One region of the Variovorax arabinosiphilus genome, then DNA from elsewhere that is predicted to be linked to it. Evidence: predicted binding sites of a transcription regulator. Region 1 holds the regulator's gene; the other holds the start of a gene.

Region 1 (11,445 bases):
CGATCAACGCCACACGATGGGCGCGATGCTCGGCCGCGTCGGCACGTACCTTGTCGAGCCAGGCTTCGACCACCTTGTGAGCCTCGTTGCAGGCCTCGTCGAAGCGCTTCCAGAGCGCGTGGTTGGGCACCCCACCCTGGTCGGCCTTCTTCCATTGCTCGCGCAGCGTGCGCAGCGATTCCTGGATCTTGCGGCCGCCGAGCGCCTGGCCTTCCGGGCGCTTGAGCAGGCCTTCGGCCTTGGCGACGAGGTCTTCGCGCACCTTGTCGGCGCTCCAGCGCTGCCAGCCTTCGAGTTCGCCCGCGGCGACCAGCGCAGCGTGCACCCGGGCCTCGAGCGCCGCATCGACCTGCTTGCCGTGCTCCTTGAGCACCGCGCGCAGCGCGGCGGCTGCGCCGGCGCTGGCCTTGCCGTGGCCCTCGGCGGTTTCCTGTTCCAGCTTCGCCAGCGCGACCTCGACCGCGGCCTGGGCGGCCGCGCGCTTCTCGGGGTCGATCTTCGGGCCGGCCGGTTTGGCGGGCGCCGCAGCGGCGGCTTCGGTCGGCAGGCCGCGGGCCGCGCGCAATTCGTCGGCCCAGACAGGCACCGGCGGCAGCGGTGCCGCGGTATCGGCTGCGGCGGCGATAGCCTGCGCCAGCGCGCCGTGGAAAGCGTCGGACACAACCAGCAGCTGGGCCTTGGAGGCGTCGATCTGCGGGGCGAACTTGGCGTCCAGGCTGTTCCAGTTGGCGTCGGCGGTCAGCTCGGTGGCCTGCTGCTGCCAATGCGTCACGTCGGCACGCAGGCCTTCTTCAGCCGCCTGCGCATCGCGCCAGCCCTTGGTCGACAGCACCTCGAAGCGCTGCGCCAGAAGCACGGCGGCCTCGCGCTGGACCTGCGCGCGGTGCTGCAGGTCCTCGATCCCCTTCACGCGTTCGGCCAGCTGCACCTTGAAGCCGGCCAGCGGCTCGCGCGACAACGGCGCACCGGCCTTGGCGGCGTCGCGCTGCCAGGCGAGCGCGTCGGCGATGTTGAGTTTGGACTGCGCCAGCAGAGCTTCGGCCTTCTGTGCCCATTCGGCGGCGATCGCCTCCTGGCCCTTGGCGCGCTTGATCTCGTCGAGCTTCTCGCGCAGCAGGCGCGCGGCGCCCTTGTCACGGCCGCTGAGCTCCTTGAACACCTCCTGCATCTGGTCGGGCGACGGATTCGCCGCGAGCCACTCGCGGATGCGCTGCGCCCGTTCGCCGGACGTGGGGGCGGTGAACGCGCCGCCCGTGAGCGTGTCGAGAGACTGAAGGTCTTGGTGCTTGGAAGAGGTAGAGGTCACTGCGCGCAGGTCGTTGTCGGAGGAAAGAGGAGAAAAGCGAAGGCGCCGGCAGAAAGCCGGCGCACCCCGCCATTTTCACCGACCGGCGCGTGTTCCGTTCAACGGGTCGCCAGATTCAGTTCAGCGCCAGGTTTCCAATCGTTGCCGGAGGGGTTCGTGCGGACCGCGCCGAGGAAGAGTCGCTCGCTCGGCAACTGCTTGCCCAGGAGGTAGTCGCGCACCACCGCGCCGCGCTCCACGGCCAGCTGGCGAATGGCCTCGTCGTTGACGGTCAGGGTCGCCAGCAGCAGGTCTTCCATCTCCTTCTGCGGCAGGTCCTTGGCCAGGCCGATCAGGTTGCGCGGCTTGGTGATGTCGGCGCGCTTGTAGACGGCGGTGAGCAGTTCCGGGTACTCGGCGTCGGTGACCGAGGTCACGTCGGCCGCGTTCTGACCGGCACGCGCGGCCGTCCGGCGCTTTTCGGACAGCAGCAACTGGCGCAAGCGCTGGCGCTTGGCGGCCTCCCCTTCCTTCTCGAGGCTGGCGGTGCCCACCACGGTCAGTTGCAGGGCCGGACGGTCGGTCAGCGCCTTGGCCACCTTGTCGAGGCTTTCCTTGGCGCCCGCCGTCAGCGTGGCGCTGCCGGCATCGAAGGCGATCGCACTCGCCTCACCCGGGCCGCCACCGCCGAAACCGCCCGTCAGCAGGCTGAAGGGCGAGGTCACGGCCTTGACGATGAGGGTACCGATGGCCCTGAAGATCAGCGAACCGATGCTGAACTGCGGGTCGTTGAGCGAGCCGCTGATGGGCAGGTCGATATCGATCACCCCGTTGCGGTCGGCCAGCAGGGCCACCGCGAGCTTCACCGGCAGGCTGTTGGGGGCGCCCTGCACCTCCTCGCCGAACTGCAGCTGGTTGAGCACCAGCTTGTTCGTCGCCGCCAGGCGGCCTTCGGCGGAGATCTTGTAGTTGACGTCCATGCTCAGCTTGCCGCGCTCGATGCCATGGCCGGCGTAGCGCACCGCGTACGGCGTGAGCGGCGCCAGGTCGAGGTCGCGCATCTTGGCCGTGATGTCGAGTTCGAGCGGCTTGGCGAGCGGATTGATCTTGCCCGAGATATCGAGCGCCGCCGTCTGCTGCGCCTTGCCCCGCAGTTCGAGGTCCGCCATTTCGGGCTTGTCCGACGCGAAGGCGCTGAGCTTGCCGGTCAGCGCACTCAGGTCGGCCGAATAGTTCGGCTTGACGAACAGGTCGGTGAAGTCGATCTTGCCGTTGACCAGACTCATCGGGCCGAAGCGGATCACGGGCGCCGGGCCGCCTGCGTCACCAGTGGCTGCTGTGACCGTTGGCGCGGGGCGCGTGGATGTCGGCGCTCCACCGACCATGGCCTCGGCGGGGACCGTGGGGGTGCCCGACGCCGGTGCCTTGGCCGTCGTCGTGGTGCTGCCGCCCAGGTTGCGCCGCGTGTTGGCCTCGGGCGCCGCAGCCGCCGCCGCGTCCGCCTCCTGCTGCGACTTCTTGGTGAGGTTCTGCAGGTTGAGCCGACCCGTCGGGTCGACAATGACCCGCGCAAAGAAGTCGGTCAGCGTGGTTTCGCGCACATCGACCGTCAGCGGCGCACGCGGCACCATGGCGACCTGCAGGCCCCGGAGGCTGAGCGCCTTCCAGCTCAGCAACTGGTTGTTGGCGCGCTCCAGGCCCGGCGATTCGGACTGGGTGAGCGACGCACTGTTGGCGCGGAAATCTTCGACGGCGGTGTCGCCGGCCAGCTTCAGACCCATGCCTGCCGGCAGCGTCTCGTAGCGGACCGTGCCGCGGTAGCTGGCGAAGGCGCGACGGATGTCGATGTTGAGCGCGTCGCCGTAATAGGCCTTGAAGGCATGCGCCGGGAAGGCGGCCACCTCGAGCCGTCCCTCGGCCGACAAGGGCTTGAGCACGACCTGGCCCTTGTAGTCGAACTTGCCCGGCTCGGCGCGGCCGGCGGCGATGCGGCCCGACAACTGGACCGGCGACACGGTCGCGGTGTCGGGTGTGATCTTCTGCGCGTTGAGCTTGAGCGCGGTGACCTCGACCGCAACCGGCGTGCCGCTGGCCTTGTCGGCATAGGACACCGTGCCGCCGTCCACCACCAGCGAGGCGACGCTCAGGCGCCAGGGTTTGGTGTTCGTGCCCGCGGCCGTCGACGCGGGCGCCGCAGCCTCGGCGGACTTGGGTGCGGCGACCTTGGCCGCGGCCTGGTCCGACGCGCCGGACGGCGCCCGGAGCCAGCGCTCGAACATCCAGCGCTTCTCGTTGTCGCGCTCGATGCGGACCTTGGGGTTCGTCGCGGTGAACGAGGCGATGGCCAGCGTGTGCTGCGTCATGTCGGCCTCGGCATCGACCAGTTCGAAGCGGCCGACGCTCGCCAGGGCCGTCTTGCCCTGGGTGAGTGCCAAGCCGTCGGCCGACAGGCGGCGCGCCTTGAACTTGAGGTCGGGCGCGTTCCAGGACACCTCGATCTGTCCGCTGAGCTTGCCGTCCAGCGTCGGTTCCAGGCTCTGCGCGAGGTAGGGTGCTGCGAGCGACAGCGGCAGCGCGTCGACCTCCGCCTGCACGCTGGCGACCTTGTCGGTCGCTTCGCCCTGGAACTTGAGTCCGGCACCGGCCACCCGGGTCGACCCGCTGAACCGCGCCGGCTTCGCCGTCGGCCAGGTGATGCCGTTCGCCTCGATGGCGAGTTCCGACACATCGACCGCCGCGGCCGGTGCGGTGGTCTCGTCGCGCCAGCCGATGCGGCCACCGTTCAGCACGACCTTGTCCACCGTGATCTGCATCGGCTTTTTCTCTGCCGGAGCCACCGCCGCACTGGCCGGCGCCTTGGGCGCAGCGACCTTCTGTGTCGCGCCCGTGGCCGGATCGGTGGCCAGCAGGTTCAACTGCCCCCCCGCATCACGCGCCACGACGAGCTGCGGCGCCGCGAGCGCCACCTCACCCAGATGAATCACGCCGTCGAGCGGCCGCACGTCGACCAGTGCGACCTTCAGGGCGTCGAAGCCGAGCAGGTCGCGTCCCTTCGTATCCGCCAGCCTGGCCTGGTGCGCTTCGACCGTGCCGGTGATCTTCAGGCCCGCCACGGCGGCCTGTTCGAAGTCGATCTTGAGGTCGGCGTCCAGCAGGCCGGCCTTGACCTGGACCGGCAGGCCGGCCGGGATGTAGCCCAGGTACGGCGCAAGGTCGAGGCCCTTGAAGCGCAGTTGCGCATCGGTCTTGCGGTTGTCGGCGAACGGCGTGGTGAAGGCGGCCGAGTCGAAGGCGCTGCCATTGAGCGTGAAGGCCAGCTTGGGCTCGGTCGTGACCTCGCGCTTCGATTCCAGGTTGCTGAGGAAGGGCACCTTCAGCACCAGATCGCGCAGCGCGTGCTTGCGGCCGACCGTCTGGTCGTCGAAATCCACCGATCCATCGGTCACGCTGATGTTGTAGACCGCAAAACGCGCGGGGTCGGACTTGGGCGCATCCGGCGGGCTCGCGAGCTTGGCCAGGACGTCGTCGATGTCGTACCTGCCGTCGGCCAGATGCGTCAGGCGGACGGCCGGGCCTTCGACGCTCACCGCGTCGATCACCGGTGCCAGGCGAAGCAAGGATTGCAGCTCCGCATCGGCGTACAGCCGGCGGATGGCCAGTTGGGGCTGGCCGCCGTCCGCTGCAGCGATGCGCAGATCGGTCAGTGCCAGTTCGAGCGACCACGGCTTGAAGTCGACGGCACCGACCGTGACCTGGCGGCCGAGTTTCTCCGTGGCGATCTTCTGCAGCTGGCTCTTCGCCAGGGGCGGCACGGCCAGCCAGGCCAGAACCCAGAGGACCAACAACACCCCCAGCGCGACGCCTCCGCGACGCAACCACTTGTTCTTCTTCAACGATGCGACATCCATCGGGCGAGTGTGCCGCAAATGGAGGGGGTCGAAGCCCTGCTTCCGAGCGAAGGCTGCGCATCGAGAAGTTTGCCGCGACGGGCGCAAAAACGAGAAAGCCCGGCGGTTCGACCTGAAGTCTTGCCGCCGGGCTCGATGGCGGGCACGAGGCCCTTGCCATCTTTCGCTCGAGTGGAAGTGAATCGTTCCGCCCGTGCTGGCAGCAAGAGATTGCCGCCGTTGGCCTCCGCCGCGGGGTTCTCGAATCGCTTCTCGAACCGCTGGACTTCGGTACATGCCCGATCAGATCGGACGCCCTCAGATTAGGCTTTTCGACCCGCTGCGGCAACACAGATTGACAATCAAGATGCCCATCTGGCTATCAGAAAAGCAATCGGCGGCTTCAACCTACATAGCATATGGAAGAACATCCTTATGCTTGACCGTGTATTTGGCCGCTCCTAGAATCCGCCTCGCCCGGTTCTCACTACCTCTCCCCCCGGGCCGTCCCGATCCGCCGCCGAATACTTTCGGCCTCACCATGTTGTCAGCGCCCCTCCTTCTCGCGCTGACCTGGTACGTACCAATCCAAGCGCTGTCGTCCGACCTCTCGCCCTCCGGCGTGATCTTCAGACGCCGCACAGAAAGGAAGAGCGATGAACAAGACGTTGGAGACCACAGCCCGCGGGCTACGGACATTCGGTTCCGATGTGGTCGACGGCTTTTTTGAAATCACGCACAACGGCTTCGCCCTGCTCGGGCTTGCCACGGTGTTCGTCGTGCTGGCCTTGGCCGCACGCCCGGACCTGCGTGCCACCGGTGAAGCGCAACTCGCCACCTGGCTCGAATCGCGCAAGCCTGCGCCCGAAGCCACGGCGCTGACGCCCACCGCCATCGACCGCACGACGGCCGCGAGCCCGCTCGACCTGCCTAAGCAGCAAGCTGCCGTGGCTTACTGGCTCAGCAAGAAGTACCGGGTGGCCGCGGAGCCCCTGAGCGTTCTGGTGGCGGAAGCTTATGAACTCGGCAAGCGCACCAAGCTCGACCCGACGCTGATCCTCGCGATCATGGCGGTGGAGTCGAGCTTCAACCCCTTCGCCCAGAGCCATGTGGGCGCCCAGGGCCTGATGCAGGTCATGACGCGTATCCACGAGGACAAGTACGAAAGCGCGGGCGGCACGCTCACGGCCTTCGACCCTGTCACCAATATGCGCGTGGGCGTCAAGGTGCTGCAGGAATGCATCGCCCGCGCCGGCTCGCTCGAAGCCGGTCTGCGCTACTACGTGGGCGCCGCGAACCTCGACGACGACGGCGGCTACGCCGCCAAGGTGATGGCCGAACACGCGCGCCTGGTTCAGGTCGCGGGCGGCAAGGCACCGCCGGTCGCCCCGCCGGCGCTGCGTGCACAGGCACCGCAGAGCCAGCCCGTGCAGGTGGTTGCGCCGGCCAAGCCGGACGGGACAGCCGTGACGCCCCCGGAAAAGGTGGCGCTGCTCGCGGACTCCTGATCGATCCTCGCCGCCGGCCGAGGGCATCGCCCCTCGGCTACACTCGCGAGGTACGCGACTGGCGATAGGCGCCGCGCCCCCCACAGGGCCGACAGCGCTGACGTGGACTACCACTGGGAAGCGTACCGCCCGGCAACCGCCGGGCGATCAGCCGTTCGCCTGGGCAGCCCTTGTTTGATTGAAGAACAAGGACCACCGTCTTCAAAGGACTGCCATGTACCACCGCGACATCCTGGTCGAACAGACCGACCCCGAAATCTGGGCTGCTATCCAGGCCGAGAATGCCCGCCAGGAACACCACATCGAGCTGATCGCGAGCGAGAACTACGCCTCGCCGGCCGTCATGGCCGCCCAGGGCTCGCAGCTCACCAACAAATACGCCGAAGGCTACCCGGGCAAGCGCTATTACGGCGGTTGCGAGTTCGTCGACATTGCCGAGCAACTGGCGATCGACCGCATCAAGCAGATCTTCGGTGCCGACGCCGCCAACGTGCAGCCGCATTGCGGCGCCTCGGCCAACGAAGCCGTCATGCTCGCCTTCCTGAAGCCCGGCGACACCATCATGGGCATGAGCCTGGCCGAAGGCGGCCATTTGACCCACGGCATGCCGCTGAACATGAGCGGCAAGTGGTTCAACGTGGTGAGCTACGGCCTGGACGCGAACGAAGCCATCGACTACGACGCGATGGAGCGCAAGGCGCACGAATCGATGCCCAAGCTGATCATCGCGGGGGCCTCGGCCTACTCGCTGCGCATCGACTTCGAGCGCTTCGCCAAGGTAGCCAAGGACGTCGGCGCGATCTTCATGGTCGACATCGCCCATTACGCCGGCCTGGTGGCCGCGGGCGTGTACCCGAACCCGGTGCCGTACGCCGACGTCGTGACCTCGACCACCCACAAGAGCCTGCGCGGCCCGCGCGGCGGCATCATCCTGATGAAGTCGCAGCACGAGAAGGCGATCAACAGCGCCATCTTCCCCGGCCTGCAGGGCGGCCCGTTGATGCACGTGATCGCCGCCAAGGCCGTGGCCTTCAAGGAAGCGATGGCGCCCGAGTTCAAGGCGTATCAGCAGCAGGTCGTGAAGAACGCGCAGATCGTCGCCGAGACGCTGACGGCGCGTGGCCTGCGCATCGTGAGTGGCCGCACCGAAAGCCACGTCATGCTGGTCGACCTGCGTTCCAAGGGCATCACCGGCAAGGAAGCCGAGGCCGTGCTGGGCAGCGCCCACATGACCATCAACAAGAACGCGATTCCCAACGATCCTGAGAAGCCGATGGTCACCAGCGGCGTGCGCATCGGCACGCCGGCCCTGACCACCCGGGGCTTCAAGGACGAGGAAGCCCGCGCCACCGCCCACCTGGTGGCCGACGTGCTCGACAACCCGCGCGATGCGGCGAACATCGAGGCCGTGCGTGCCAAGGTGCATGCGCTGACCAGCCGCTTCCCGGTCTACCGCTGAGCACGAAGAAGGTCTGACCGCATGAAGTGCCCGTTCTGCGGTCATGCCGAGACGCAGGTCGTCGAGACCCGCGTCTCGGAAGATGGCGACTTCGTCCGTCGCCGCCGCCAGTGCGGCGACTGCGAAAAGCGCTTCACGACCTACGAACGACCGGACGTCAACTTTCCGGTGGTGGTGAAGAAGGACGGGAGCCGCGCCGACTTCGACTCGACCAAGGTCCGCGCATCGATGATGCTGGCCCTGCGCAAGCGGCCGGTCAGCATCGAGCTGATCGACGGCGCCCTCTTTCGCATCGAGCAGAAGCTGCTGTCCAGTGGTCTGCGGGAGATCGAGTCGACCAAGGTCGGCGAACTCGTCATGCGCGAACTCAAGAAGCTGGACAAGGTCGCCTACGTGCGCTTCGCCTCGGTGTACCGCAGCTTCGAGGATGTGGACGAGTTTCGGCAGCTGCTGCGGGACATTTGAGCTTGATCCGCTTGCCGCAGCAGTTCACCTGCCCGCGGCATTGCACTGGCTGGTGGCGCAATCGCCTTTCTTGTCGGGATCACAAACCCTTGGGCGTCCCGATGCCGAGACCACCACGGCGCTGCGACGCCCGCTTTCTGCCTTGAACGCGATACAGCCCATCTGGTACGCATCGCCCTTGCGCGAGAAGCCATTGGCGTCGTAGCTGAGCTTGCCTTCCAAGGCATTGCCCAGTCCCGCATCCACGGTCACGCCGCCAGGCAACGCATCGAAGGCGCGCAAAGTGGTGGCGACGCCCTCGACGGTGCTCTTGATTTCCCAACCGCTGTTCCAGTCGTTGATTGTTCTGGGGGTCAGCGTGACGGTCTGCGAACGCTTGAGCGCTTCGGCGCGTGCCATGCTCAGCGCCGCGACGAACTCGCTGGTGCTCGCCGCCAACCGCTGGTTTAGCAGAAGATCCCGGAAGCTGGGCACGGCGATCGCGCTCAGCACGGCCACCAGCGTGACGACGACCATCAGTTCGATGAGCGTGAAGCCACGCAGGCGCGCCGAAAGGTGCGTGCGCCGCCTCATTTCCAGCACCGTTCCTTGTCGTCGCCACTGCAACTCTTCTCACCCCGGCTGTTGATCGAGATGTCACCCACCCGCGGATCGGTCAAGCCATCCTTCAACCGAGCCGTCAGCGTCACACAACGCCGGACGTCGGGTGCCCCCTCGCAGACGCTCGCCGCCAGCGTGTACTTTCCACTGCCCGGCGTGTCCCCCGAGTCGGCCTTGAAGACGGGTGTTCGGTAGCTGCTCACCTGCGTGTAGAAGCGCTCCTGCTGTTGCATCTCTTGCATCAGTGCCGTGCGCGCTTCGGCGCGCCAGCCTTTGCGCACGGCGTCCATGTACGACGGATAGGCGATGGCTGCAAGGATCGCGATCACCGCGACCACGATCATCAACTCGATCAGGGTGAAACCGCGCGTCGAGACGCAGCGACCGCATGAAAAAGGCCGCTTCATTGCTTGATGTCCTTGTAGTTGAGGACCTGCCGCCAGTTGAGCCGACCCGCGATCTGCGAGACCTTGCCGCCCTCAATGGGACGCGTGATGGTCGCCCCGGGGCCGTCGCCCGCTCCCGTCCCCAGGTTGATGACGGCGACCTTCTTCGTCTCCTGCCGGCGTCCGAAGGAATCCGTGGACGTGTAGGCGCCGTCCCCCTCCTGGATGACCAGCGGCGAACTGAGAAGGCCGATGGTGGACGGGATGCAGGTGCTGCCGGACGACAGGCCGGTCATCGCATTGACCGCACAGCTGTGCCCTCCCCCTCCCGCACCACACGCATTCGGGTTCGGGATGAGCGTGTTGAAGACGAGATAGCCATCGCTCAGCACCATCCGCGAGACCTGCCGCTCGCCGTTGTTGGTGGCCTCCGGCAGGTCGAAGTACCAGCCTCGGCGCCGGGAGGTCTTGTCGTCGTAGGTCCCGTGGACGAACGCGTCGCCGGTGATGCTGAACTGGCCCTTGGCGTCCGGCGCTACTTCGCGCGACTGGAGCTGCGTGCGCGCCTGGTCCACCGGGATCGCCGAGTCGTTGTCGTAGACGCCGTAGATGGTCTGCGCCCGCCGTGTCGACAGGTCGCTGACCTCGACGAACTTCCCCGTGCCGAAGAGCACGATCGCGCCGCCGTTCGGACCGGCGCCCACCTCGGGCGCGACGGTGATGGGCTGGCGTTGCCCGATGCCGTCCTGCGCCACCACCAGCGGGGTGCCGTTCAGGGCCAGGGCCTTGCCGCTTTCGCTCCAGGGCGCATCTTCGGTGAAGCTGAACTTCCACAGATTGCCCTGTGTGTCGCCGGCGTACAAGAGGCGCGTGGAATTGTCCGAGGCCGCGAAATCGCCCACCGGGCCGAGCGCGTTGACCATCGTCTTGTCGGCCGGGTCCGGCAACACGATCTTGTGGTAATTGACGCCGCGCTGCCAAGGCGCTGCGGCCGCCTTGTCGAGCGAGAGCAGGAAGAGTGCCGCGGCCTTTGTCTTGTTGCCGTTGTTGAAGCCCGAAGGCACCACAGCGAACCAGCGATAGACGGCCGGCTTGCCGTCCTTGGCCGCAACGGTCCGGAATTTCAGCAGACGCGGCGCTTGCGTCACATGGCCCATGTCCGCGTCATCCTCGCCGGTGAACTCCCACAGGACGCTGCTGGCACCGAACGCCGACGGATCGGTCACGTCGAGTGCGAAAACGCCACGGCCACCGCCACCCAGGCCCGACACCAGCGCCGTGCGCCAGGTGCCATTCGCCAATTGCACTTCACCAGCGGCTGCGCTGCCGTCGACGTAGGGCTGATGGATGTAGTCCGGCGACGTGTAGCTCCCGAGCTTGGCGTACAGCGAGCCCGGCACATAGGCGAAGAGTTCGGCACCGCTGTCCGCGGCGAAGGCATGCAGCATGCCGTCGTTGGCGCCGACGTACACGGCATGCTGCCGGCCCTTGTGGGCCGTCATGAAGGCGTCGTAGCCCGCGCCCTGCACCGTGGCGCTGGGCGCACCGACCAGGAGCGGCGTCGAGTTGACGACGTCGCCCATGACCGAATCACGCACCCGGAAGATGCCACCCACCTTGTCGGCTTCCGCGCGCCGATCGCCGCGCAGATACGCCACCCGCTTCTCGCCCAGATCGTCCTTTGCACCCGTCTGCGAGAAAGGCTCCGCATTCAGGGCATCGGCCCGGGCTTTGTCGCTGCCCAGCACGGTCCAGTTGAACTCCGCACCGGCCCTGGTGCCGAGCTGCGTGTAGATCTTTCGTGCCTCCGGCTTGTTCGCAGCGGTCAGGAGGCTGCCCGCGCTCCAGGTCGGCG
Region 2 (11,445 bases), on a different contig from region 1:
CAACGACGCCTTGTCGCGCCTGCAGCGCGGCGCGCCGTCGTTCGACGACGACGCGCCGGCCCCGACATCGGTGCCGACGGTCATCACCGACCACATTCCGCAACCGCCGCGCACGCAGCCCGTGACGCTCGAGGCGCCCTCCCTCGGCTGGCCGTCGTTCACCGGTTACGCGCCGACCACCCCCGTGCCGGTCATCGCGTTTCCCGCCGATGACGCGCCGACGTCGTCGTCTGCCGCGCCCCAAGCCATCGACACCTGGTCGCGGCTGCCGTCCCTGCACCTGGGCGACGTGCCACGGCGCGCAGAGGCACCGGTGCCAGCGGCCGTGCCCGACACCGACGACGCGCAGTTTCAGAAGGCGTTGCGCCGTGCGCGCGTCAAGTCCGCCAAGATCGCCCGGTCGCGCGCCAAGGCCAGGGACAGCCAGCCGGCCGCCGTCGTGATGACGGCGAGCGAACCGGTGGAGCCACCGCCGGCGGCGTCCGAGTTGCCGGTCGCGGCCGCGAGGCGACGTGTGTCGCGCGCAGGCGATGTGCCGCACCGCCGCGGTTTCCGTCCGGGCTGGCCTTGGCGCATGCTGTCGGTCGTCGCGCTGCTGGGCCTGGTGGCGCAGATGCTCTACCAGGAACGCAGTGCCATCGTGGCCCGCCAGCCGTCGTGGCGGCCCGCCTTCGCCAGCGCCTGCGAAGTGCTGGGTTGCCAGCTGGCGGCGCTGCAGCGCATCGCGGACATCACCATCGACGGGGCCTCCTTCGTGCGTGAGAAGGGCGGCGAGGGCTATCAATTGAGCTTCACGTTGCGCAATCGCGCCGATCTGCCGCTGGCCATGCCGGCGGTCGAGCTGTCGCTGATCGACCTGCAGGAGCGCACCGTCGTGCGCCGCGTGCTCAGGCCTGCCGACTACGGCGCGCCGGCGGTGATCGCCGCACGCGGAGAGCGCACCGCGCTGCTGCCGATGGCGCTCGTGGGTGGCGACGCTGCCGCGTTGCCGCGCGTGGCCGGTTTCCATCTCGATGCCTTCTATCCCTAGTCGCGTTCCGGCGCGTCTTCATCCCTACCTTCCCCACCAACGGTCCCACCTATGGCAGCCCTGATTTGCGGTTCTCTCGCGTTCGACACCATCATGAATTTCGAAGGACGGTTTGCCGACCAGATCCTTCCGGACCAGGTGCACATCCTGAACGTGTCCTTCCTCGTGCCCGGCCTGCGCCGTGACTTCGGCGGGTGCGCCGGCAACATCGCGTACAGCCTGAACGCACTGGGCGGCACGGCGCTGCCGATGGCCGCCGTCGGCAGCGACGGTGCCGACTACGTCGCGCGTCTGCAGGGCCTGGGCATCGGCACCGAATTCATTCGCGAAATCGGCGACACCTACACGGCGCAGTGCTTCATCACCACCGACCTGGCCAACAACCAGATCACGGCCTTTCACCCGGGCGCGATGCAGCAGGCACACGCCACCCGGATCACGGCGCGGGACGACATCCAGCTGGGAATCATCTCGCCCGACGGGCGCGATGCGATGCTGCAGCATGCCGAGCAGTTCAAGGTCGCCGGTATCCCCTTCGTGTTCGACCCGGGCCAGGGCCTGCCGATGTTCAACGGCGACGAACTCGCGCGCTTCATCGAGCAGGCGGACTGGGTCACGGTCAACGACTATGAAGGCAAGATGCTCAGCGACCGCACGGGCTGGGACAACGCCGAGATCTCGCGCCGCGTGCGCGGACTGGTGGTCACGCTGGGTGCCGATGGTTGTGATGTCTGGGTCGATGGCCAGTGCACGCATGTGCCGGCCGTAGCGCCGGACGCGGTGGTCGACCCGACCGGTTGCGGCGATGCATGGCGCGGTGCGCTGCTCTTCGGGCTGGAGAAGGGCTGGTCGCTGGTGGATTGCGCGGCGTTGGGCAACCGCGTCGGCGCGATCAAGATCGCGCAGCGTGGACCGCAGAATTACCAGCTCGATCGGCAGCTGCTGGGCGTTTGAGCATCTTCTTGCCGTCCTGCCCGGCGGCATGAAAAAAGCCCGGCACCTTGCGGTACCGGGCTTTTGCCTTCAAGGCCGCTGAGAAACTCAGGGCTTGCTGGCCGTCGGAAACGGCCAAGCTGCCTGGGGATTCAGCGTCGTTTGCGCAGCAGGGGCAGGCGCTACGGCGGCAGCCTTGGCGGGCGCTTTCGCGGCCTTCTTGGCAGCGGGCTTCTTCGCAGCTTTCTTGGCAGCGGGCTTCTTGGCCGCCGCCTTTTTCGCGGGGGCCTTCTTCGCAGGCGCCTTCTTGGCAGCGGCCTTCTTGGCCGGCGCCTTCTTGGCTGCAGCCTTCTTCGCAGGCGCCTTCTTGGCGGCTACCTTCTTGGCAGCGACCTTCTTGGCCGGAGCCTTCTTCGCTGCGACCTTCTTGGCCGGCGCCTTCTTGGCGGCTACCTTCTTGGCAGCGACCTTCTTAGCCGGAGCCTTCTTCGCTGCGACCTTCTTGGCCGGTGCCTTCTTGGCAGCGACCTTCTTTGCCGGAGCCTTCTTTGCTGCGGCTTTCTTCGCCGGCGCTTTCTTTGCAGTTGCCATTTCTTTCTCCTTGGTCAAGTTGAAAAATCAACCTTTTGAAGCACTTCGCGCGCGCTGTTGCGCTTGAAGCGATCCATGGCGTTGGACATCACATCCCAGCACCATGAACACCTGAGCCCTCTGCACCGCCGCGCTCTGTGGCACGGTCGATGTCGAGGGCAATTCCTGAATCCATCGATTGTTATCGTTAAAAAGCTCAATCCCAGGAGAGCGCACCACCCGACTGGTATTCGATCACGCGGGTTTCGAAGAAATTGCGCTCTTTCTTCAGGTCAATCATTTCGCTCATCCAGGGGAAGGGGTTTTCTTCGTTCGGGAAGAGCGTCTCGAGGCCGATCTGCTGTGCGCGCCGGTTGGCGATGTACCGCAGGTAGCCCTTGAACATGGAGGCGTTCATGCCGAGCACACCGCGGGGCATGGTGTCTTCGGCGTATTGGTATTCGAGCTCGACGGCTTTCAGGAAGAGGGCCTTGATCTCCGCCTTGAACTCTGCCGTCCAAAGGTTGGGATTCTCGAGCTTGAGCTGGTTGATCAGGTCGATGCCGAAATTGCAGTGCATCGACTCGTCGCGCAGGATGTACTGGTACTGCTCGGCGGCGCCGGTCATCTTGTTCTGGCGGCCGAGCGCCAGGATCTGCGTGAAACCGACGTAGAAGAACAGGCCTTCCATCAGGCAGGCGAACACGATCAGCGACTTGAGCAGGGTCTGGTCGGTTTCGTGCGTCCCGGTCTTGAAGTTCGGGTCGCTGATCGCTTCGATGAAGGGGATCAGGAACTCGTCCTTGTTGCGGATGGAGGCGACCTCGTTGTACGCGTTGAAGATCTCGCTCTCGTCCAGGCCGAGCGATTCGACGATGTACTGGTAGGCGTGCGTGTGGATCGCTTCCTCGAAGGCCTGGCGCAGCAGGAACTGGCGGCACTCGGGCGCCGTGATGTGGCGGTAGGTGCCCAGCACGATGTTGTTGGCGGCCAGCGAATCGGCGGTCACGAAGAAGCCGAGGTTGCGCTTGACGATGCGGCGCTCGTCCTCGGTCAGGCCGTTTGGGTCTTTCCACAACGCGATGTCGCGCGTCATGTTCACTTCCTGCGGCATCCAGTGGTTGGCGCAGGTGGCGAGGTACTTTTCCCAGGCCCACTTGTACTTGAACGGCACCAGCTGGTTGACGTCGGTCTGGCCGTTGATGATGCGCTTGTCCGCAGCGTTCACGCGGCGCGCGACGGGTGCTGGAGCAGCTTGGCGGACCGGTGCCGATGCGCCGTCATCGAGCGTCGTGCGAGGCGCAGGCGTGGCGGTGGAGGCTGTTTGCGGCGTCGGGAATTCCATCGAGCGGGCGACAGGTGCGCCGCTTTGCGATGGTGAGTGCTGCAATCCTTGTGGCATGTCCTTTGGCAAGGATGGCTTGACTTCTTCGTCCCAGGTCAACATAGAAAAATCCAATGCTCAAATTATGTGAGCAACGATGCGAGTTGCAAAGTGCAGCCTCACATCGCGCCCGAATTATCTCTTGCTTATGTTGTTCGCATGCATCGCATTTTGTCGGGCGATGCCGCGAATCACATTCGCATCACGCTGACATCACTGGCACGCTTCGCACGTCGGGTCGTCGACACCGCAGAACGCGATGTCGGTGGCGGGCATCGCATTGAGCTGCGCTTGCGCTGCAGCAGCAGCGGCTTCGATCGCGCTCATCTTCGGCGCGTCGTTGCTGCCGCCCGAGGACACGGCGTTGAGTCGGCCCGATTGCACGGTCGACTTCTCGGCGTGCGTCGCGCTCTGCGTGCGCAGGTAGTAGGTGGTCTTCAGACCGCGCAGCCAGGCGAGCTTGTAGGTGTCGTCCAGCTTCTTGCCCGAGGCGCCCGCCATGTAGATGTTGAGTGACTGCGCCTGGTCGATCCACTTCTGGCGACGTGCGGCCGCTTCGACCAGCCAGGTCGTCTCGACCTCGAAGGCGGTGGCGTAGAGCGCCTTCACGTCCTGCGGCACGCGGTCGATCGGACGCAGCGAGCCATCGAAGTGCTTCAGGTCCATTACCATCACGTCGTCCCACAGGCCCAGGCGCTTCAGGTCGCGCACCAGGTAGTGGTTGATCACGGTGAACTCGCCCGACAGGTTCGACTTGACCGACAGGTTGCCGAAGCAGGGTTCGATGGACGCGTCGACGCCGATGATGTTCGAGATGGTCGCGGTCGGTGCGATCGCCACGCAGTTCGAATTGCGCATGCCGTCGGCCTTGATCTTCTGGCGCAGCGCGTCCCAGTCGAGCGTGGCCGAGCGGTCGACCTCGACGTAGCCGCCCCGCGCCTTCTCGAGCAGGTCCAGCGTGTCGATCGGCAGGATGCCTTTGTCCCACAGCGAGCCCTTGTAGCTCGAGTACTTGCCACGCTCCTTGGCGAGGTCGGTCGACGCCCAGTAGGCGTGGTAGCAGATGGCTTCCATCGACTCGTCGGCGAACTGCACCGCTTCCTGCGAGGCGTAGGGAATGCGCAGTTCGTACAGCGCGTCCTGGAAGCCCATGAGGCCCAGGCCGACCGGACGGTGGCGCAGGTTCGAATCACGCGCCTTCTTGACCGCGTAGTAGTTGATGTCGATCACGTTGTCGAGCATGCGCATCGCGGTCGAGATCGTCTTCTTGAGCTTGTCCTGGTCGAGCACCTTGGCGCCGGCCACGTCTTTCAAGTGGTTGATCAGGTTGACCGAACCGAGATTGCACACCGCGGTTTCGGTGTCGCTGGTGTTCAGCGTGATCTCGGTGCACAGGTTCGACGAGTGCACGACGCCGGCGTGTTGCTGCGGCGAGCGCACGTTGCAGGCGTCCTTGAACGTGATCCACGGGTGGCCGGTCTCGAACAGCATCGTGAGCATCTTGCGCCACAGGTCGGCCGCAGGCAGCGTGCGCGAAGGCTTGATCTCGCCGCGCGAAGCCTTCTCTTCGTAGGCGACGTAGGCCTTTTCGAAGTCGGCACCGAAGAGGTCGTGCAGATCGGGCACGTTCGACGGCGAGAACAGCGTCCAGTTGCCCTTTTCCATCACGCGACGCATGAAGAGGTCGGGGATCCAGTTGGCGGTGTTCATGTCGTGCGTGCGGCGGCGGTCGTCGCCGGTGTTCTTGCGCAGTTCCAGGAACTCCTCGATGTCGAGGTGCCAGGTTTCCAGGTACGTGCAGACGGCGCCCTTGCGCTTGCCGCCCTGGTTCACGGCCACGGCCGTGTCGTTCACGACCTTCAGGAACGGCACGACGCCTTGCGATTCGCCATTGGTGCCCTTGATGTGGCTGCCCAGGGCGCGCACGCGGGTCCAGTCGTTGCCCAGGCCGCCGGCGAACTTCGACAGCAGCGCGTTTTCCTTGATCGACTCGTAGATACCGTCCAGGTCGTCGGGCACGGTCGTGAGGTAGCAGCTCGACAGCTGCGAGCGCAGTGTGCCGGCGTTGAACAGCGTGGGCGTGCTCGACATGAAGTCGAAGGACGACAGCACTTCGTAGAACTCGATGGCGCGCGCTTCGCGGTCGATCTCGCCCAGCGACAGGCCCATGGCCACGCGCATGAAAAAGGCCTGCGGCAACTCGATGCGCGTCTTGCGCACGTGCAGGAAGTAGCGGTCGTACAGGGTCTGCAGGCCGAGGTAGTCGAACTGGTTGTCACGTTCGGCCTTCAGGGCTGCGCCCAGGCGCGGCAGGTCGAACTGCAGCAGCTTCTCGTCGAGCAGGTCGTTGTCGACGCCCTTCTTGATGAATTGCGGGAAGTAGTCGGTGTAGGCCTGGGCACGTTCGGCGGGCATCACTTCGCGGCCGATGATCTCCTTGAAGATCGTGTGCAGGAGCAGGCGCGCGGTAGCGAAGGTGTAGTCCGGATCCTTTTCGATCAGCGTGCGGGCCGCCAGGATCGACGCCTTGTAGACCTCGTCGAGCGGCACGCCGTCGTACAGGTTGCGCATCGTCTCGGCCTGGATCGGGGCGGCCGTGATGCTGTCGCCGAGGCCTTCGCAGGCCGATTCGATCAGGCCCTTGAGTTCGTTCAGGTCGAGGGCGACGCGCTCGCCGCGGTCCAGCACGTGCAGCGTCGGTGCCGCGGGCGTTTCCTGCGCGACCTGCTTGGACCGCTCCTGCGTGCGGCGTTCGCGGTACAGCACATAGGCGCGGGCGATCTCGTGGTGCCCGCCGCGCATCAGGCCGAGCTCGACCTGGTCCTGCACGTCTTCGATGTGGAAGGTGCCGCCACCCGGACGCGAACGCACCATGGCACGCACCACGGCCTGCGTCAGCGTGTCGACCGTTTCGCGCACGCTGGCCGATGCCGCGCCCTGCGTGCCGTGCACCGCGAGAAAGGCCTTCATCATCGCGATGGCGATCTTGTTGGGCTCGAAGGGCACCACGGCGCCGTTGCGGCGGATGATCTGGTAGTGCGCGAGGGCGCTGCCGGCAGGCGAGCCGGCGCTGTCGCGGGCCGCCGCGCCGGCGGTGGGCGAGGGGGTCGTTGCGCGAGAGGTGGTGGACGGGGTGTTCAGAGCTGTTTGCATTCGGTCCTCGGTTGGCAAATTCTTGTTGGGGGCGCGTGGCGGAAGCGGCGTCCGGCGCGGTCGACCGGGGGATGCCGGTCGGGCAGCACACTATATCTAGTGTGTAGGGGGGTCACAATCACTAGATGTAGTGTTTTTCACGAAGATCAATGTCCGTGAAAAAAGTCACACAAGGCGCAGAGGCCGGCGCATGCCGCATGGTGACTGCATCAGTCTGAACGAAGCCAGCAGCCATGCACTTTTCCGGCGGATTTGGGCTTGAAAGCCGCATGGTTGCTGGACGGCGGCCGATGACTTGGCGCCGCGCACTGGTCGATCGGCCGGGCATCGGGTGCCGAGCCTCGATTGAAAATTTTTAGCGGTTCGCTGTCTGTGGCAAGACCGGCGGCGGAAACATCGCGCTCGGCCACCCGGTGTCGGCCTGCAGGCGCGCCCACTCGAAGCCCGCACCGGGGTCGTGCTTGCGCCCCGGCGCGATGTGTTCGTGGCCGGCGACGAAGCCGATGGGGTAGCGCTGCGCGATCGCCGGGCAGAGCGCGGCGAGGGTGGCGTACTGCGCCGCCTCGAAGGTCTGGCCTTCCAGGCCTTCGAGCTCGATGCCGACGGAGTCGTCGTTGCAGTTGCCGCGGCCGCGCCAGGCCGAGGCGCCGGCGTGCCAGGCGCGCGCGTCGCAGCTCACGAACTGCCAGAGCGCGCCGTCGCGCCGCACATAGAAGTGCGACGAGACTTCGGCGCCGCGGATCTGCTGGAAGTACGGATGCGCATCCCAGTCGAGCCGGTTGGTGAAGAGCCGCTGCACTTCGTCGCCGCCATACCGGCCGGGCGGCAGGCTGATGGAATGCAGCACGATCAGGTCGATGTGCGCGCCCGGCGGCCGCGGGCCGAAATTCGGCGAGGGCAGACGGTTTGCGCTGCGCAGCCAGCCGTCCTGCCAGAGGTCTGAAGTGGCTGGGCCAGCGTCACTCATCGCCGCCGGCGTCGTCGTTGCCGTTGGGCGTGCCGATACCCAGCCGCGCAATGCGGTAGCGGATCTGCCGCAGGCTCAGGCCGAGCCGCGCGGCCGCGGCGGTGCGGTTGAAGCCGCTCTCGCGCAGGGCACGCACGAGGATCTCGCGCTCCTGCTGGTCGAGGTAGGTCTGCAGGTCGGCGGGCACGGCCGGTGGCGCGTCCACGTGCGCGGGTATCGGCGCAACCGCCAAGGCCGCGGCCGGTGGCGGCGGTGGTGCCGGGGGCGGTGCAGCGATCGATAGCGGCGCGAGGTCGGACACGCGCTCGAGCGGTGCGATGTTGCTCGGCTCGAAGTCCAGGTGCAGTTCGTCGCCGTCGTTGAGGGCCACCGCGCGGTGCAGCAGGTTCTCGAGTTCGCGCACGTTGCCCTGCAGCGGGTGGGCGGCCAGGCTGTCGATCACCGCCGGCGACAGCACCGGCACGTCCATGCCCGCGTCGTGCGCGATGCGCGCGAGCAGCGCGGCGCACAGCGCGGGCAGGTCCTCGCGCCGGTCGCGCAGGGCCGGCACGGCGATCTCGATCACGTTGAGCCGGTAGAACAGATCCTGCCGGAAGCGGCCCGTCTGCACCTCGGCCTGCAGGTCCTTGTGGGTGGCGCTGACGATGCGCACGTCGACGGCGTCTTCCTGCGTCGAGCCGATCGGCCGCACGCTGCGCTCCTGGATGGCGCGCAGCAGCTTGGACTGCATCGCCAGTGGCAGGTCGCCGATCTCGTCGAGGAACAGCGTGCCGCCCCGGGCTGCCTGGAAGTAGCCGTCGCGGTCGGCCGCGGAGCCGGTGTACGAGCCCTTGCGCGCGCCGAAGAATTCCGCTTCGAGCAGGTTCTCGGGAATGGCGCCGCAGTTGACGGCGACGAAGGGGCCGTCGCTGCGCTGGCTGCAGGCATGCACGGCGCGTGCGACCAGTTCCTTGCCGGTGCCCGATTCGCCGCGCACCAGCACCGGCGCCATGCCGCGCGCCACCTTGGCGATGCGCGACTTGACCAGGCGCATCGGCTCGGAGTCGCCGACCAGCCGGGCCAGTGCGGCATTGCCGTTCCCGCCGACGGTCGATTCGATGCTGCGTGCGGGGTCGACGGTGCCGGTGGACGGCGCACTGGGGCGTGCCGACGCGAGCTGTGCCTGCACCGCCGACGCCACGACACCGCGGAACTGCTTCAGGTCGACCGGCTTGGTGAGGTAGTCGAAGGCGCCGGCCTTCAGCGCCTCGACCGCGTTCTCGGCAGAACCGTAGGCCGTCATCACGATGCATCGCTCGCTGCGCTGCTCGCGGTGGATGCGCTGGAGAATTTCCATGCCCAGCCCGTCCGGCAGGCGCATGTCGGTGATGACCACGTCGAAGCGCTCGGCCTGCAGGTGCTTTTCCGCCTCGGCCACGTTGCCGGCGGCTTCGACGCGGTAGCCCTCGCGCAGCAACGTCAGTTCGTACAGGGTGCGCAGGTCGGGCTCGTCGTCGACGACCAGGATCTGTGCAATGCGCGGCGCGGACGGGTTCGGAGTGCTCACGGCGTTATTGTGTCAGCCGCCCTTCGGCGGCCGCGAAGTGGACGAAGAAGGCGTTGCCTTCCGGACTGCCGCGCGCGACGAGGCAGCGCTCGTAGCCCATGGTGGCACCGTGCCGTTCGCAGAGTTCGCGGCACAGGAACAGGCCGAGGCCGCTCGACCGGCTCTCCGACGAGAAGAAGGGTTCGAACAGGTGCCGCTGCACCGCGGGGTCGAGCGGTGCGCCGTCGCTCCACACCTGCAGGCTGGCGCGCCCGGCCGTGCCGTTGCGCGTGTGGACCTGGATGGCGCCGTCGCTTGCGCTGGCGTAGCGCGCCGCGTTGTCCAGCAGGTTCACCAGGATGCGGCGCAGGTGCTCGACGTCGAATCGCACGTCGACCGCGCCGGCCTCGAGCACCACCTGCACGCCGCGGTGCGTCTGCTGCACCCACTCGTCGACCAGCGTGCGCACCGTCGGATCGAGCGACAGCTGCTCGTCCAGCGGCAGCACGCGCTGCTGGCGCGCGCGCGCCACGTCGAGCACGTCGTCGACGATGCGTGCCAGCCGCTGCGCGTTCTGCTCGACCATCGCGGTGAGCTGGCGATGCGCCGGGTCGGTCAGGTCTTCGCTGAGCAGCGCGCTGGCCTGCGTGATCGCGGCCAGCGGGTTGCGGATCTCGTGTGCCACCGCCGCGGACATGCGGCCCATCGCCGCCAGCTTCTCGGTGCGGATGCGGGCCTCGAGCTCGCGCAGATCCTGCAGGAACATCACGCACAGGCTGTCGTTGCGCCGGTCGCTCGACGGCGTGAGCCGGGTGCGCACCCGCACCTCGCGTGCCGGCCCCTGGGCCTGCGCCAGGGGCAGTTCGCGCGATTGCGCGGCTCGCCGCGAGAAGGTTCGCCCGGCCAGCGCGGCCAGTGGGCGCCAGGCCGGCTGCGACGCCAGCACGAAGGGCGGCGTCATCGACGCCAGGCCATGCCCGAGGATCACGTCGGCCGCCGGGTTGGCGGCATGCACCCGGCCGTCGGCGTCGATCACCAGTACGCCTTCGCTCAGCGTCTCGATCACCAGATCGTTCACCTGCGCATGCATCTGCGCCGCGCTGCGTCCGCGCTGCGCCAGCGCCTCTTCACGCGCCAGGCGCCGTGCGAGTTCGTGCGCCAGCAGCGCCACGACGAACAGGCCGGTGCCGGTGAGCGCCGCCTGCACGAAGCGCGCGCTGGCGTCGCCCGACGAATCGATCCAGCGCCAGCCCGCATCGGCCAGCAGGAGCAGCGTGACGGCCGCGCTGGTGCCCAGGCCCACGGTGACCGTGCCGAGCACCGCGCCCATCAGCACCGGCAGCGCGAACAGCGGCGTGTAGTTGATGCTGCCGACCTGCAGCACCTGCAGGGCGGTGAAGGTCGCCAGGTCGATGCCGATCGTCACCGCCCAGGCCGTGCCGAAGTTGCGGATCGGCGGACGGAAGGGCGCGAAGCGCGCACCCAGGAGTGCCGCGATCAGGTAGCCCGACGAGAGGCCGACCGCGATCCAGTGCACCGACTGGCCGATGGCATAGGTCACGAACTGCAGCAGCAGCAGCACGGCGGCCACGAAGCAGCGCGCCGTCATGAAACCGCGCCACAGACGCTGCAGCGCGGTGTCGCGTTCGGTGCGGGTATCGAGCGCGGCCCAGTCGGTCAGGGGGTCGCCGCGTGACCAGAGCAGGGAGGCCACAGCTTCTCAGCCTTCGGCCACGCGCCGATGTGCCGCGCTGCAGTACAGCGCACCGCCCGGTCCTGGCAGGGCGTCGGTCGCCGGCAGATGCAGGCCGCAGTGGGCGCAGCGCACCATCGCCTGCGGCGCCCCGACCGCGGGCGGCGCTGAACGCTTCGGCGCTGCGGCG

The links. Region 1 encodes NrdR, which represses ribonucleotide reductase genes. Its sites were predicted from a motif close to CACNANATNTNGTG; they were not measured.
Region 2: QTH86_RS22020 (ribonucleoside-diphosphate reductase subunit alpha) is a predicted target of NrdR. The motif match lies at 7,159-7,172, and genes of this name have one in related genera.

The regions. Positions count from the first base shown of each region.
Region 1 is NZ_JASZYB010000001.1:647,803-659,247, reverse strand. It holds gene QTH86_RS03125 (DUF349 domain-containing protein) at 1-1,306, opposite strand, end outside; gene QTH86_RS03120 (DUF748 domain-containing protein) at 1,405-5,193, opposite strand; gene QTH86_RS03115 (lytic transglycosylase domain-containing protein) at 5,829-6,680, shown strand; ZMP/ZTP riboswitch at 6,725-6,852, shown strand; gene glyA (serine hydroxymethyltransferase) at 6,895-8,139, shown strand; gene nrdR (transcriptional regulator NrdR) at 8,161-8,604, shown strand; gene QTH86_RS03100 (GspH/FimT family pseudopilin) at 8,629-9,177, opposite strand; gene QTH86_RS03095 (type IV pilin protein) at 9,174-9,611, opposite strand; gene QTH86_RS03090 (pilus assembly protein) at 9,608-11,445, opposite strand, start outside.
Region 2 is NZ_JASZYB010000003.1:745,171-756,615, forward strand. It holds gene QTH86_RS22000 (DUF3426 domain-containing protein) at 1-1,030, shown strand, start outside; gene QTH86_RS22005 (carbohydrate kinase family protein) at 1,082-1,984, shown strand; gene QTH86_RS22010 (histone H1-like DNA-binding protein) at 2,072-2,554, opposite strand; gene QTH86_RS22015 (ribonucleotide-diphosphate reductase subunit beta) at 2,751-3,980, opposite strand; gene QTH86_RS22020 (ribonucleoside-diphosphate reductase subunit alpha) at 4,131-7,070, opposite strand; gene ampD (1,6-anhydro-N-acetylmuramyl-L-alanine amidase AmpD) at 7,426-8,037, opposite strand; gene QTH86_RS22030 (sigma-54-dependent transcriptional regulator) at 8,030-9,583, opposite strand; gene QTH86_RS22035 (two-component system sensor histidine kinase NtrB) at 9,588-11,276, opposite strand; gene QTH86_RS22040 (PP0621 family protein) at 11,283-11,445, opposite strand, start outside.